2 regions of the Pseudoalteromonas sp. L21 genome follow, and region 2 is predicted to be linked to the other one. Evidence: predicted binding sites of a transcription regulator. Region 2 holds the regulator's gene; the other holds the start of a gene.
The links. The regulator ArgR, encoded in region 2, controls arginine synthesis, uptake and breakdown. The targets are predictions, from matches to a motif close to ANTGAATANNTATTCANT.
Positions count from the first base shown of each region.

Region 1: L3V41_RS02840 (OadG family transporter subunit) is a predicted target of ArgR. The motif match lies at 4,849-4,866, and genes of this name have one in related genera.

Region 1 covers NZ_JAKKCV010000001.1:612,107-619,994, reverse strand. The annotation lists gene L3V41_RS02860 (hypothetical protein) at 1-740, shown strand, start outside; gene L3V41_RS02855 (TonB-dependent receptor) at 772-3,738, opposite strand; gene L3V41_RS02850 (hypothetical protein) at 3,968-4,159, opposite strand; gene L3V41_RS02845 (DUF1328 family protein) at 4,211-4,384, opposite strand; gene L3V41_RS02840 (OadG family transporter subunit) at 4,906-5,154, shown strand; gene oadA (sodium-extruding oxaloacetate decarboxylase subunit alpha) at 5,169-6,947, shown strand; gene L3V41_RS02830 (sodium ion-translocating decarboxylase subunit beta) at 6,958-7,888, shown strand, end outside.
Region 2 covers NZ_JAKKCV010000006.1:187,719-195,606, reverse strand. The annotation lists gene L3V41_RS17290 (Fe(3+) ABC transporter substrate-binding protein) at 153-1,157, shown strand; gene L3V41_RS17285 (iron ABC transporter permease) at 1,229-2,863, shown strand; gene L3V41_RS17280 (ABC transporter ATP-binding protein) at 2,860-3,903, shown strand; gene L3V41_RS17275 (Dyp-type peroxidase) at 3,966-4,865, shown strand; gene argR (transcriptional regulator ArgR) at 4,862-5,329, opposite strand; gene mdh (malate dehydrogenase) at 5,555-6,490, shown strand; gene ispB (octaprenyl diphosphate synthase) at 6,586-7,557, opposite strand.

The DNA of each region.
Region 1 (7,888 bases), on a different contig from region 2:
TACCTTGTACAAACAAGTTACTGCAGGCAAATAAGCAGCTTTTAACAGCTATTACCGATAAGCCTTTTATCTATACTTTGGGAGATAATGAATGGACTGATTGCGATCGTGACAGCCTAAACCCTCAGTTTGACGAGCTTGAGCGATTAGAATATGTAAAAGGGTTAATGTATGACGATGATTACTATAAAAAAGCAAACTTATTACAAGGTTTTACTCATCAGCTCGATATGAACGAGAATGCGCGTTGGCAATTTAATAATATTGAGTTTATGACTCTGCATATCGCGGGCACGCATAATGGGCGCGCGCAGATACTGAAAAGTGATAAAAATGATGCTTTGGATGCAGCAGATAAACGCGACAGGCTAAACTTAGAGTGGTTGCAGCGGGGCTTAAATAACCAAAGCGTTAAAGCGTATGTCATTGGCTTTCAAGCTGATATTTACAATGCAACGAATAAATCAGCATGCACTGCGACACTGCGCTCAAACTGTGATGCATTTAAAGTCTACCGCGATGCTTTTTCCCAATTTGCTAAATTTGCAAAAAAACCTGTGCTCATTATGCATGGAGATACAGGGCCATTTTGTTATCAACAGCTCACAGAAAATTTAACGCGATTAAACGTGCCTGGTGATTATGTAGTTAGTGATATCGCAAGTGTGAAACTAGAAGATGGGGAATGGCAAATAACCAGTGTTGCAACGGATAAAGCGTTAACAGCGACATGTAAATAAAATGAGCGGCCGTTAGGCCGCTCTTAGAAAGTTAAAATTTGAGTTTAATACCCATTTTAAATTGACGACCAAGTACGTCATAGTTACTTGGAAATGTGTTACCAGAGTTTGAACTAGTATCACCTGCTTCATTACCAACCACAGGTGGCTCTTTTTCAAACATGTTATCAATACCGAATGTAACATTCATGTAGTCAGTAACATGGTAGCTGGCGAATAAGTCAAAATAATCATAGCTTTCGATGCTTCTGAATTCTTCAAAAACATTTGGCGCTTCGATTGGCTCGATATCTACACCATCAATGTGACGCCATTGTAGTGACACGGTTAGATCTTCCCAAATCCAGCTAGTACGTTGTACCCAGCGTAATTCAGAGACAGGGTCGCAACTTGTGCTGTAAAAACCTTTACAGTCAATAATGCGTGCAGTATCAGAGCTTTGCGACTCTTGCGTTAGGTATTTATTAATATTACCTGAGAATTGCAACTCTCCCATGTCATCAAGCAAAATACCAAAGTTGAAACCAAGTTCGATACCTTCGGCACGTTGATTTTTTAAGTTGGTGGTAAATTGCTCAATACCCGCACCCGCGATAGTTAAGTCGCCACCGATACGGTTGATCTTCGCACACTCGTTAGCATCACCTAGTACGTAACAGGCATCAAGAATTTCTTGAGCTGAGAACTCACCAATGATGTCATCGATATCAATATCATAGTAATCCAGTGTAATTGTGAAGTTTTCAACAGCACTGAATTCAGGTGTCCAAACAATACCCGCAGTGAATGTTTCTGCTTCTTCAGCACCTGGTGGGTTAGCAGGATCACTACCACTAATGACTTGTACTTGGCCAGAGATTACATCTTGTACGTTACCAACTTGGGCGTCAGTCATACCTGTTGAGATACAAAGCTGTCTTAGCGAGGCATCAATGTTAGCGGCGTTAGCAACTGAACATGGATCTTGTAGCGCGTTGTCTAAGCCTGTTACAACAGGTGAAGCGATTTCACCAACGTTAGGTGCACGCGTTGCTTGTTGTTGCATAACACGGATAAGTACATCGCTAACTGGACGCCAGTTGAAGCCAAGTTTCCATGTTTCGTTGCTACCTACTGTATCGTAGTCAGCCCAGCGGAAACCAAACTCTACATCAAGAGTTTCAGCACCCGGTAGGCCGTCTAACACAGGTAAGTAACCTTCTAAGAAGAACTCATCAACTTTAAAGCCACCCGTGATAGGCAGTTGGTTACCACCTGCACCACCTTGACAACTAGCAGGGGCAAGTTTTAAACATTCATCAGGCTCAAATAAGCCTTTTTCGCGACGATTTTCATAACCAAAACTCATCGAAAGTGGCGCACCAGCACCTGGGATTTCGATAAACTCGATTGCACCATTAACGGTTGCGGTGAAAATTTCTTGGCTGTACTTTTGTTGTTGAAGGGCAATTGCTTGTGCATAGCCTGCCATTTCTTCAGTGATGGTACCAAAGCCACCAAATAGATTAATTGGCACACAGCTGGAATCACCATTTTTACAGGTTACACCATCCGTTGTGTCTAATGCGTTTTGAATATTGGTTAGGTTTGTATAACCACCACGTACAGTTGTTCGGTTAGATTCACCATACTGATAGCTAACATCATATTCCCAGTCATCTAGGAAGAAACCTGTTACACCAGTCACAATTTGGAACTGAGTACTGTCAAATCGTTCTGTACGAGCACCTAATTCTAATGTTCTACGACGTAATTGCACTTTTAGATAGTCTTCACTATCTACAATGCCGTTACCGTTAACATCTTGCCAGTTACTATCATTTAAGCTACCAGCAGCCAATGCTGCGGAAGCTCCATCGATCATAAATTGCCTCGCTTGATCGCCAATTAACGGGTTTGCTAAAGGTAAATTAAAGCTTGAGCCAAATGTACCTGATGGTGCTACTTGTGTATCAACACTGGTATTGGTGTAGTTAAAGCTTGAGTATACTTTATGATCATCAGTTAAGTTATATTTAGCGATTGCGGTTGCTGAATAACGCTCTGAAGGTGTTTGATAAAAGTTATATGGATTGAAGTTAAATACACTACATGTATCTGGTTGCAATGTACCATCATTTCTAAACTGACCTGAGCCTGTTGTACCTGCGCCAACGATTGCAAATCGTGTAGGAAATGCAGTTGTTGAGCCACCACTTTCAACCGAGTTAGGGCCACTACAATCTGCTGGAGCTGGAACCGGTGGTTCACCGTTTAAGAATTGTTCATAGTTAGCACCGGTAGCCGTTTCAATACCAAGTAAACCTAAAGGACGGTCACCAAGTAGTATTTGGTCACGTTGACTCCAGCCAAGGGAGAGTACAACGTTACCTTTATCATCTTCTAGGTTAGAACCTATTGTTAAGGCTATACTGTTTTTGTCACCATCATTGTCACCGGTTTGAGAGTGTTTAAGATCTAAATCAACACCTTGAAAGTCTTCTTTTAATACAACATTCACTGCACCTGCAATCGCATCAGAACCATATACAGCTGACGCACCACCAGTGATAATATCAATTCGTTCAATCAGTGCTGTTGGAATTGTCGAACTGTCAACTGAGCCATTGTAGTTGTATGGGATCATCCGACGTCCATTCATTAGAACAAGTGAACGTTGCGATCCTAAACCTCTTAAGTTAATGGTGGCTGCACCGCCAGAGCCATTATTTACGTTACTTCCATCACCAGGTATTGTTGAAGGTAAAGTTCTTAGTATTTGTTCTACTTCAGGCTCTTGTTGGTAACCTAATTCTTTTTCTCCGATTGAGACAATTGGACTTGCAGAAACAGCGCCCGGTTGTCTAATACGACTACCCGTAATTGAAATTACTTCGAGATCTTTTTTTGCGTCGCTTGTCTCTTCTGCTGCACTCATTGGTGCGTATATAAGAGCTGTAGAAACAACCCCTGTACTAATCGCCAGCTTTACAGCATTTGATAGTTTGTTTTTTAACATTGTTATCTCCCAATATTTAATTATAGTTGGCTAGAAAACAATGGATTACTACTCGATATCCATTCTTAGCATGTTTAGATTAGTACACAACCTAGGTAAATGTGTAGTTTTTGATAAGAAAATGTATAAATATTGAAATTTTATTGTTTTTGGTGAGAGAGTAGAATAAAAATCATAAAAAAAAGCGGCTCTTAGGCCGCTTTTCTGGTTGGTAATGTGTATAGAAGGATTAGCAGTTAGTTTCTTTTGCGTTTACGCCTTCTTTAACTTCTTCACAAGCATCTTCTACAGCATTCTGTGTATCAGTAATTGCTTCATCAATGCGCTCGCCTGCATCTTCAGCTGTGTTATCCTCACAACCCATGATGAAAAGACCTGAAAATAGGGCGATAGTAGCGGCTTTTAAAGTTGAACTTTTCATAATTAAATTCCTTATAATAGTGTAAATTAATCTATAAACGTTGTTCGGTTGTTATCTGGGGGTGTTGCCTCTAAGCGCACCTGATACCAGCGAAATAACAAGTAGAACAAGAAATATAAAAAAGATAATTTTAGCAATTCCTGCTGCGGCTCCTGCAATACCGCCAAAACCTAACACTGCAGCGATTAACGCGATTACTAAAAAAGTGATTGTCCAGCGTAACATAGTGATCTCCTTGGCTAATAATTTTTCGTTTCGGTTGGTATGATTAAAGCTAGTTCTATGCCACTATTAAATGTTAAGTAATTTCAACGGCTTACTGTTTTTTTTGATGTTGTAGAATTTTTTCTTTTGGTAACTTTTACGAATTAGCCTGTAACTTATTCATAGTGATTATTTTTCAACTTAAATGAGTAAAATAACACCCCTTATAAATCTTTCTTTGGTAAGACCAATTTATCTTGTCGGTGTTTTTATACACCCAAGAGCCTGTGTTAGCGTGGTTTTATTTAAAATCGACCATATCACCTTTATAACTTATGACTATATCGAGTATTTTTATCATCTATATTCGGCTGTTAATGTGCTCCCTTTATGGTTGTTAATTTTGTGTTTTACATGTTATTTTAAATTAAATTGGTTTTACCAATTTACAAGGTGCTATACAAATTGAATGTGTTTGTTATTATGTTGAATATTTATTTAACTATATTGATTTTTTATTTATAACAGTGCGAGGGGGCAGTATGGATATAGGTGGGTTACTCTCAACCGCGGCCAGCTTGATGATTACGGGCATGATCGGTGTATTTATATTTTTAACTATTTTGATTTCAGCCGTGACCTTAATGTCTAGGCTGATGAATCGTTTTGATGAACCTAACAGCAATGAGCCCGTGCGAGCTGCAAAAATACACTCACAGCAGGGGGTGCCGCAAGCACACATCGCAGCTATTAGCGCTGCAATCGCTCAATTCAGAAATAAACAAAAATAATGGGGCAGCTGAAAATGGCTAAATTAAAATTAACCGAACTAGTTTTACGTGATGCACATCAATCATTGTTAGCAACACGCATGCGCTTAGATGACATGTTACCTATGGCTGAGAAACTCGATAACGCGGGTTATTGGTCTATAGAGTCATGGGGGGGCGCAACGTTTGATTCTTGTATTCGCTATTTGGGCGAAGATCCTTGGCAGCGTATTCGTGAACTTAAAGCGGCGATGCCAAACACCAAGCAACAAATGCTGCTGCGTGGACAAAATTTATTAGGTTATCGCCACTACGCTGATGATGTAGTAGAAAAGTTTGTCGAGCGTGCACATAAAAATGGTGTTGATGTATTTCGTATTTTTGATGCAATGAATGATGTACGTAATCTTGAAACAGCCATAAAGGCTGCGGTTAGAGTGGGCGCACATGCGCAAGGAACGATCTCATATACGGTGAGCCCTGTGCATACTCTCGATATGTGGCTTAAGCTTGCTAAACAGCTTGAAGAGCTGGGTTGTCATTCTATTTGTATTAAAGATATGGCGGGATTATTAAAACCTTACGATTGTGAACAGCTGATCAAAGGTCTAAAAGAGACGGTGTCTATTCCTATCGCGATGCAATGTCATGCTACAACGGGTTTAAGTACAGCAACTTACCAAAAAGCGATTGATGCAGGCATTGATATGTTGGATACGGCTATCTCATCAATGAGTATGACCTATGGCCACAGTGCAACAGAAACAATAGTATCGATTGTTGAAGGAACCGAGCGAGATACTGGTCTTAACCTTAATCAGTTAGAAGAAATTGCCGCTTATTTTCGTGATGTGCGTAAAAAGTATGCCGCTTTCGAAGGCAGCCTAAAAGGGGTTGATGGCCGTATCTTATTAGCACAAGTACCAGGCGGCATGTTAACTAACATGGAAAACCAGCTGAAAGAACAAGGTGCTGCGGATAAACTCGATCAAGTGCTTTTAGAGATCCCGCGTGTACGTGAAGATTTAGGGTATATTCCACTGGTAACACCAACCTCACAAATAGTTGGTACGCAAGCCGTTCTAAATGTATTAACGGGTGAGCGTTATAAAACGATTACTAAAGAAACCGCAGGTGTACTTAAAGGTGAGTATGGTGCAACCCCAGCGCCGATGAATAAAGAACTTCAAGAGCGTGTTTTAGACGGAAGCGAAGCAATTACGTGTCGCCCTGCTGATAAACTTGAACCCGAACTCGAAAAACTTGAAGCTGAATTATTAAAAGAAGCTAAAGAGCAGGGTTTAGAGTTGGCTGATGACGTGATTGATGACGTGCTTACCTATGCTTTATTCCCACAAATAGGCTTGAAATTTCTTAAAAATCGTCATAATCCTGATGCCTTCGAACCTGTGCCGACTGGTGAAAAAGCTAAATCTGAACAATCAACAACACCTTCTTCAAATGGTGAGGTTCAAGCTGAGCAATACAGTGTGAAAGTAGATGGTAAAGTTTACGATGTTGTTGTTGCAAAAGGTGGCGAGCTTAAAGAAGTTGCACTTAAAGACAGTGAGTTAATACCACAATCTGCATCAGCGTCAGCTGGCGAAACACTCAATGCGCCACTGGCAGGTAATATTTTTAAAATCAAAGTAAAACCTGGGCAAACTGTAAATCAAGGTGATGTCGTTATCATTATGGAAGCAATGAAAATGGAAACCGAAGTACGTGCCGCTCATGACGGCACTGTGGCTGATATTTTAGTTGCGGAAGGTGACTCAGTTGCTACCGGCGACGCCATGATTGCACTTGCTTAGGAGGCTAGGGATGGATGGATTATTAAACCTCTGGCATGCAACGGGGATTGCAAACTTTACTTTCCCTGCACTGATCATGATTGCAGTTGGCTGCTTGCTACTGTATTTAGCGATTGCTCGTAGTTTTGAGCCATTGCTTTTACTGCCTATTGGCTTCGGCGCTATTTTAACAAACATTCCAGTGGCTGGTTTATCAGACCCCGGTGGCTTATTGTACTATGTGTATCACATAGGTATTGATTCTGGCGTGTTCCCATTGCTGATTTTTATGGGGGTGGGTGCACTAACGGATTTTAGCGCGCTTATTGCAAATCCACGTATGTTGTTACTGGGAGCAGCGGCACAATTTGGTATTTTTGCGACGTTATTTGGCGCCATTTTACTAAACTTTATTCCAGGCTTTGAATTTTCACTGCAAGATGCATCGGCGATTGCCATTATTGGTGGTGCTGATGGACCAACCGCTATTTTCTTAGCCTCGAAACTTGCGCCTGATTTACTGGGAGCAATCGCTGTTGCCGCGTATTCATATATGGCATTGGTGCCTATTATCCAACCGCCAATTATGCGCGCGTTAACAACAAAAGAAGAGCGTGAAATTCAAATGCCGCAGCTACGTGCAGTATCAAAAAAAGAAAAAATCATTTTTCCATTGATGGTACTCAGTCTGACGATTTTATTTTTACCTGCAGCGACGCCACTTGTTGGTATGTTTTGTTTAGGTAATTTAATGCGTGAATCAGGTGTAGTTGATCGTTTAAGTAATAGTGCACAAAACGAGATCATTAATATCACTACGATTTTCTTAGGTCTTGCTGTTGGTTCTAAACTTGCTGCAGATAAGTTCTTAACTGTAGAAACTATTGGTATCTTGGTATTAGGTGCTTTGGCCTTTGCTATTGGTACAGCATCAGGCGTGTTTATGGCAAAAGGTCTGAATA
Region 2 (7,888 bases):
TTTTACTCAATAACTGTCATGCAGGTGAGATATGTCTTACAGGCAAATTCCTAAATAGCGATAGGCATAACTTGATTGTGAGTAAAACAGGTGTAATTTCGCTTCACTCTAGGTAAAATACTTGAGAATCGTTATTATTTAGGTGTTATAAAATGAGAAAGAAAGCCTTAGTATTATTAACAGCTTTGCTAAGCACACCCGTGTTTGCAGATGATGTTGTAAATATATATTCGTTTCGTCAGCCTTTTTTGATTAAACCTATTTTAGATGATTTTACTAAGCAAACAGGGATCAAAACGAATGTCGTGTTTGCGAAAAAGGGACTCATCGAGCGTGTGAAACGCGAGGGAAAGCATAGCAAGGCTGATCTTGTGCTCACTTCAAATTTTAGTGCGCTTATTCAGTTAGAAGATCTTAACTTAACCCAAAAGATTCAAAGCGATGTTGTCAGTGCTAATGTGCCAAGTACATTTCGCGATAGTGATGGACAATGGGTTGCGCTTACAAAGCGTGTTCGTAATGTTTATTCATCTAAAGAACGTGTTGGGGCATTACCTGAGCTAACTTATGAAGACCTTGCTGATCCTAAATACAAAGGTAAGCTATGCACACGTTCGGGTAAACATCCCTATAATTTAGGTTTAGTGGCCTCTATGATTGCTCATCATGGAGAGGCAGGAGCAAAGCAGTGGCTGGAAGGTGTAAAGGCGAATCTTGCTCGTAAGCCTCAGGGTAATGACCGTGCTCAAGTAAAAGCTGTAAAAGAAGGTTTATGTGACATCGCTTTAGGTAACAGTTACTACTTTGGCAAAATGATGCAAGATGAACAGCAAAAATCATGGGCAGAAGCCGTTCATATTAACTTTCCTAACCAAACTAATCGTGGCTCACATATTAATGTATCGGGTGTGGTAATGACGAAATACGCCAAAAACCCTGAAAATGCCTTGAAACTGATTGAGTATATGACTGACAATAAGGCACAAAATATGTATGCCTCAGTCAATATGGAATACCCAGTAAAAAATGGGGTTGAATTATCTGAGATGGTTGCATCATGGGGTGAGTTTAAAGAAGATAGCCTTCCACTCGATGAAATTAGTAAATATCGTCCAGCGGCACTGAAGCTAATTGATGAAGTGAAGTTTGATTTATAACGAGGATATTCCTCGTATTTTATAAAAGCTGTTTTTTAACAGCTTTTATTTTATCTGGTATTAATCCACTTATGCATGTGAAGTTTTCGCTGTCGCGTTGGCAGCTTTTAGCTTGGCTAATTGGCCTGCTGCTTGTTACACCTTTAGGTTTTTTGTTATTTGAATCTCTACAAGGGGATTCGGATGTATTTCAGCACCTTTTCGATACGGTGCTGTGGGATTATACCCGTAATACGTTATTGCTCATTTTAGGAGTGGGGCTTTTAAGTTGTGTTATTGCGTTGCCGCTAGCTTGGTTAACGGCTTATTGTGACTTTCCTGGGCGAAAACAGTTTGAGTGGGCGTTAATGCTGCCCTTAGCAATGCCCACCTATTTAATTGCTTATGTTTACACTGACCTACTTGATTATGCGGGACCTGTGCAAATAGCCTTAAGAGAGTGGTTTGGTTGGCAATCACCGGATGACTACTGGTTTTTTGATATTCGCACTTTAACTGGGGCGATCGTGATGATTGCGTTGGTGCTTTATCCTTATTTATTTCTGATTTTCAAAACGGCACTTCGAGAGCAGTCGTTTAAATTAGTACAAGCAAGTCAGCTTATGGGACTTTCGCCAATACAAAGCTTTTTAAGGGTGAGCTTACCGCTTGGACGCGGTGCGATTGTCGCGGGTATTACCTTGATCAGTATGGAAGCGATGGCCGACTTTGCTACAGTTAACTACTTTGCCGTGAGCACACTCACGACCGCTGTTTACGATACGTGGCTTGGTTATTACTCTTTAACCGCTGCAGCGAAAATTTCGGGTATTATGCTGCTCATTTTATTTTTAACTATCATGGTTGAGCGCTTTAGCCGTCGCAATCAAGCCGTGTATGAGCGCCAATCTAGTGTTAATAGCGCAACACTTTATCGCTTAAAAGGCGGTGCTGCATGGGCTGCAAGCTTAGCTTGCACAGTCGTACTGGTACTGGCTTTTATCTTGCCGGTTGGAGTGTTAGTTAAATACGCCGTTGTGTATGCCGATGAAGCATGGAATGGAGCATTTTTTAGTTACGCTTGGCAAAGTTTTAAAGTAGCGATTGTGGTGAGCCTAGTAACCATTTTACTGAGCTTACTGGTCTTGTTTTATCAGCGGATTGCTAAACACGCTTACCCTTTGATCCCAGGCCGTTTAGCAAGTACTGGCTATGCTCTGCCTGGAACCGTGCTAGCCATCGCGGTATTGTTGCCTCTAACTCAATTAGATGATGCATTAAATAACTGGCTTGAGCCTTTTGGCTTATCGCCTGGGTTACTTTTGAGTGGCACTTTATTTGCGATGATATTTGCTTATGTTGTGCGGTTTTATGCGATTGCGCATGGGGCACTTGAAAGCAGCTTCTTACGTATAAGCCCGTCGTTAGATATGGCAAGCCAATCAATGGGGAAGGGGCCATTGCAAACTTTGCGTAAAGTTCATTTACCCTTGTTAAAACGCGGCATTCTTACCGCAGGTTTGTTAGTCTTTATTGAATGCATGAAAGAGCTGCCCGCCGCATTATTATTAAGGCCATTTAACTTTGAAACACTGGCAACCCATGTGTTTCAGTATGTTAGTGATGAGCAGTTGGAGCTTGCCTCAATTTCAGCGTTATTGATTGTTTTAGTGGGGCTTATTCCTTTGTATTTCGTTAATCGTTCGATGGAGCAACATCACTCATGAGCCATTTAGTAATTAAAGACTTAGCTTATCAGTACAATGGCACTAAGGTTTTGAGTGGGTTAAGCCTCAATGTGAAGCAAGACGAAATAGTGTGTTTATTAGGGGCCAGTGGCTGTGGCAAAACCACAACCCTAAAAGCAATCGCGGGAATTTTGCAGCCTGAGCAAGGCTACATGAGTATCGATTCTAATATTGTGAACGATAATGGGGTTTTTGTTGCACCCCAAAAGCGCAATATCGGCATGATGTTTCAAGATTATGCGTTATTTCCTCATCTTACAGTGAGTGACAATATTGCGTTTGGTCTCAACACGATGAGTAAAGAGCAAAAACGTGAGCGAGTGAACGAGATGCTCACTTTAGTTAAGCTTGATGGTTGTGCCAAGCGATATCCTCACCAGCTCTCAGGTGGCCAACAGCAACGAGTCGCGATTGCCCGTGCACTTGCTTATAAACCAAGTTTGTTACTTCTTGATGAGCCATTTTCAAATATTGATACCCAAGTAAGGTTTGAGCTAATTGCCGATATTCGTCGGATTATCAAAGCGCAAAAAGTTTCTGCGGTATTTGTTACCCATTCAAAAGAAGAGGCGTTTGCCTTTGCTGATACACTTGCTGTTATGCATGGTGGAAAAATAGCCCAACAAGGCTCTGCTGAGCAGTTATTTAGCCAACCTAACTCAAAGGTGGTTGCAGAGTTTCTTGGTACGGGCATATACTTAACGGCAAAAGCATTAACCGCAACTGAATATGAGACGGTGTTCGGGGTTGTATCGTCAACCAATGCAGGTAACCATGATTGCGTACAAGGTCAAATTTATGTGCGCCCTCATCATATCCAGTTGTGTAAAGCAGAAAATGGCGATGCTCAAGGCTTAACTATTTTGCAAAGACGTTTTATCGGCACGCGTTATGTGTACCGTATTAATATTGCAGGGCAGGAGCTCGAAGTGGCCGCAGAGCAAGACCACGTTTTCTCGGTCGAACAGCCAGTAAAAATAAAAATAATGCCGCACACGGTCAATTTTTTTCGAGATTAAACATGATGTGAAATCCTAAATTGTTGATTGTGTGCCTGATAATGAATAGCTAAGGATTCACTATGGCGCAAGCGCAATCTGGGATTTGTGCTGAAGCAAACTTACATGGTTTGCACCTGTTTTTTAACGTCTATGATGGCCACGATGAGTCATTACGAAAAAAGCTAAAGCGTGTAAATGTAATACAAGACGAATTTTCTGATCAGTTCTCTGAGGCTATGCTGTCTTGTGTTGTTGCTGTTGGGGCGCAATATTGGCCGCATATATTGCCTGAGTTTATTCCAAGTCAATTACAAAGCTTTCCAAATGTCACACACAGTGAACATGTTGTAAGCGCACAACCGTTCGATTTATTTGTGCAAATTCGCTCTGACCGTGAAGACGTCAATCATTTATTTGCCCTGCAAATTTTAAAATTGTTTACACCGGATGTTGAGCTAGTGGAGCAAGTTCGTAACTTTCGCTTTTTAGATGGGCGAGATTTTAATGGTTTTATCTACGCCGGCGACACACCTCACGGTAGACAAAAACGCAGTACGGCACTAGTCAATAAACCAGGGCATTTTGAAGATCAAGGTAGTTATATTCATGTGCAGCGGTTTGTCCACGATCTAACGGTGTGGCAGTACTTGTCTTTATCAGAGCAAGAGCAAATAATGGGGCGTACTCGCCTTGATAATACCTTAGTTGTGCCGGCAATTGAAACGAGCCATGCAGTGAGATCAGAGCTCAAAGATGAGCATGGTCTGCCGCTATTACTCAATCAGAGTATGCCATTTGGCGACGTTCACAAACAGGGCATACTCATGGTGTCGTGTGCCGCACAAGGTGACTCATTTGAACACGTACTGAAAAGTCGTTTAGGGCAGGGCGAGCATTATGATCATTGGCTTGATTTTACACAAGCTGATATGGGTTCGGCATTTTTCGCCCCGTCAGTGAATTTTCTAAAGCAACTTTAAACAGTATCGAATAAGGTGCGAACACGCTCAAGCGTAACATCAATTTCAGACACTTTTGCAGGGGCGATAAAAATAGTATCGTCACCTGCAATGGTTCCTAGCACACCGTCTGCTTTACCTAATGAATCAAGTAAACGTGCAATAAGCTGCGCAGCCCCTGGACTGGTGCGAATAATGATCATCATTTCGTTATGCATAATGTCGATAACAAGCTGACGCAACGGGCTTTTCGCCGTTGGTACGCCCATTTCGGCCGGTAAGCAATACACCATTTCTTGTTTCGCGTTACGAGTACGTACCGCACCAAATTTACTCAACATGCGCGAGACTTTACTCTGGCTGATGTTATCAAAGCCTTGCTCTTTTAATGCATCTACAATTTCACCTTGTGAGCCGAAGTTTTCTTCTTTTAATAACGATTTAAACGCTTTGATTAGTGCTTCTTGTTTATCTTGAGGTTGCATGCTGTCGTATCTTTATTCATAAAATGTGAAGTAATTCTACACAATTATGCATACTTATGCAGTATTTGTTTGAATTTGTCGGCTAAATGAAGGCACTTTACAACATAGTTTACAACTATGGTCGAAATTATATGCGAAATAAGCAGGATAAATTTGTTTTTAGTCGCTAATTTCATTATCTTTAGGGCCACAAGTATTTCCTACCTCAAATTACGGAGAATTCCAATGAAAGTTGCTGTTTTAGGCGCAGCTGGCGGTATCGGCCAAGCATTGTCTTTATTATTAAAAACAAGTTTACCTGCAGGTTCTGAATTATCGTTATACGATGTTGCCCCTGTTGTTCCTGGTGTAGCGGTTGATCTTTCTCACATCCCAACAGACGTTAAAGTTGAAGGCTTTGGTGCTGACGACCTAGATGCAGCATTAGCTGGTTGTGATATCGTTCTTATCCCAGCGGGTATGCCACGTAAGCCGGGTATGGACCGTGCGGACCTTTTCAACGTAAACGCAGGTATCATCAAAACATTAGCTGAAGGCATCGTAAGAAACTGCCCTAAAGCGTTAGTAGGTATCATCACTAACCCAGTTAACGGCACTGTGCCAATCGTTGCTGAAGTATTCAAAAAAGCGGGCACTTACGATGCGAATCGTGTATTCGGTATCACAACACTTGACGTGATCCGTTCAGAAGCATTTGTTGCTGAACTTAAAGGTTTAAGCGCTACAGACGTTAAAGTTCCAGTGATCGGTGGTCACTCAGGTACGACTATTCTTCCTCTTCTTTCTCAAGTTGAAGGTGTTACTTTCACTGACGAAGAAGTTGCAGCATTAACACCACGTATCCAAAATGCAGGTACTGAAGTTGTTAACGCTAAAGCGGGTGGCGGTTCAGCGACGCTTTCAATGGGTGCAGCCGCAGCGCGTTTTTGTATGTCTTTAGTTAAAGGCTTACAAGGTGAAGACGTTGTTGATTACGCATACGTTGCAGTTGAGAACGGTGACGCAGCCTACTTCGCACACCCAGTACGTTTAGGTAAAAACGGTGTTGAAGAAATCCTTTCTTACGGTGAATTAAGTGCTTTTGAAGAGCAAGCTAAGAACGATATGTTAGCGACACTTAACAAAGACATCCAAGAAGGTGTTGATTTCATCAACGGCTAATACCCAGATGAAAATGGGGGTATTCTCTAGAGGATGACCCTAATAATAAAAAAGCCTGCAATTGCAGGCTTTTTTGTGGCTCGAATAAATTGGGTTTAATGATCCCGCGCAACGGCGATGCGGGCTAAACTCTCAAGTGCTTGCTTGTACGGTGTATCTGGTAAAAAAGCAATACAAGCAATCGCTTTGTCGGCTTCTTGTTCTGCTTTTTGCATCGCAAACTCAAGAGCTTTAGTATCAGCTAATGCCGTTAGAATGCTCTCTAAGTGATCCATACCATTACCCAGCTCAATGGCTTCGCGTACTAGCTTAACTTGCTCTGGTGTGCCTTTTTGCATTGCGTAGATTAGCGGTAGGGTAGGTTTACCTTCAGCTAAATCATCACCAATATTCTTACCAAGTTGCGTGGCATCAGCATTGTAATCAAGCACATCATCAACAAGCTGGAAGGCGGTGCCTAAATGCATGCCGTATAAGTTTAAGGCATCAAGGGTTTGTTGATCTTGCTCAGTGATAATGGCTGCTAAACCGGTCGCTGCCTCAAATAATTTGGCAGTTTTACTATAAATAACCTGCATATAGCTTTGTTCTGTGGTGTCAGGGTCATTACAGTTCATTAATTGTAGTACTTCGCCTTCTGCGATGACATTCGTTGCATCTGCAAGTGTTTGCATAATAGGCATTTTACCTAGCCCAACCATTAACTGGAATGAACGAGTATAGATAAAGTCGCCTACTAATACGCTCGCTGCATTACCAAACTCGGCATTAGCCGTGGGTGTTCCTCGGCGTAGGTTAGACTCATCTACTACATCATCATGTAGTAAGGTTGCGGTATGAATAAACTCTATGATGGTGGCAAGCGTAATGTGATCTTTACCTTCATAGCCTAATGCTTTTGCCGCTAAAATAGCTAACATAGGGCGTACACGTTTGCCGCCGCTGTTTACTATATATAAGCCAAGTTGGTTTACCAATGCGACATCTGAGCGCATTTGGGCGTGTATAAGTTGATTGACGTCATTCATTTCACTTTCGATTAACGTCTGGATAGCTTTTATATCCATTGATCTCCGAGCCGATTTTTATGGGTATACGGGGCTGATTGTACATCAAAAATCGCACTTGCTCGATATTTTGTGACGATTCACCAAAAAAACACCTTAAAGTTTTTTATTTAGAGCTAAATTTGTCGAGTTAAGTTTATCACCTTGTTTAATAAGTAATCGGTATTACTACCTCGGTGACTCGGTTTTGTGACTGAAATTTAATTGTCACAAGATCGTAAAAAGCGCTTGGCAAGAGGCGTTTTTAGGATAAAATAAGGGAAAATATTGAATTGCTCTCAATGCAGCTATTTTTTATTCATTTTATCGAAAAAGAGGCTTGCTAGTTTTT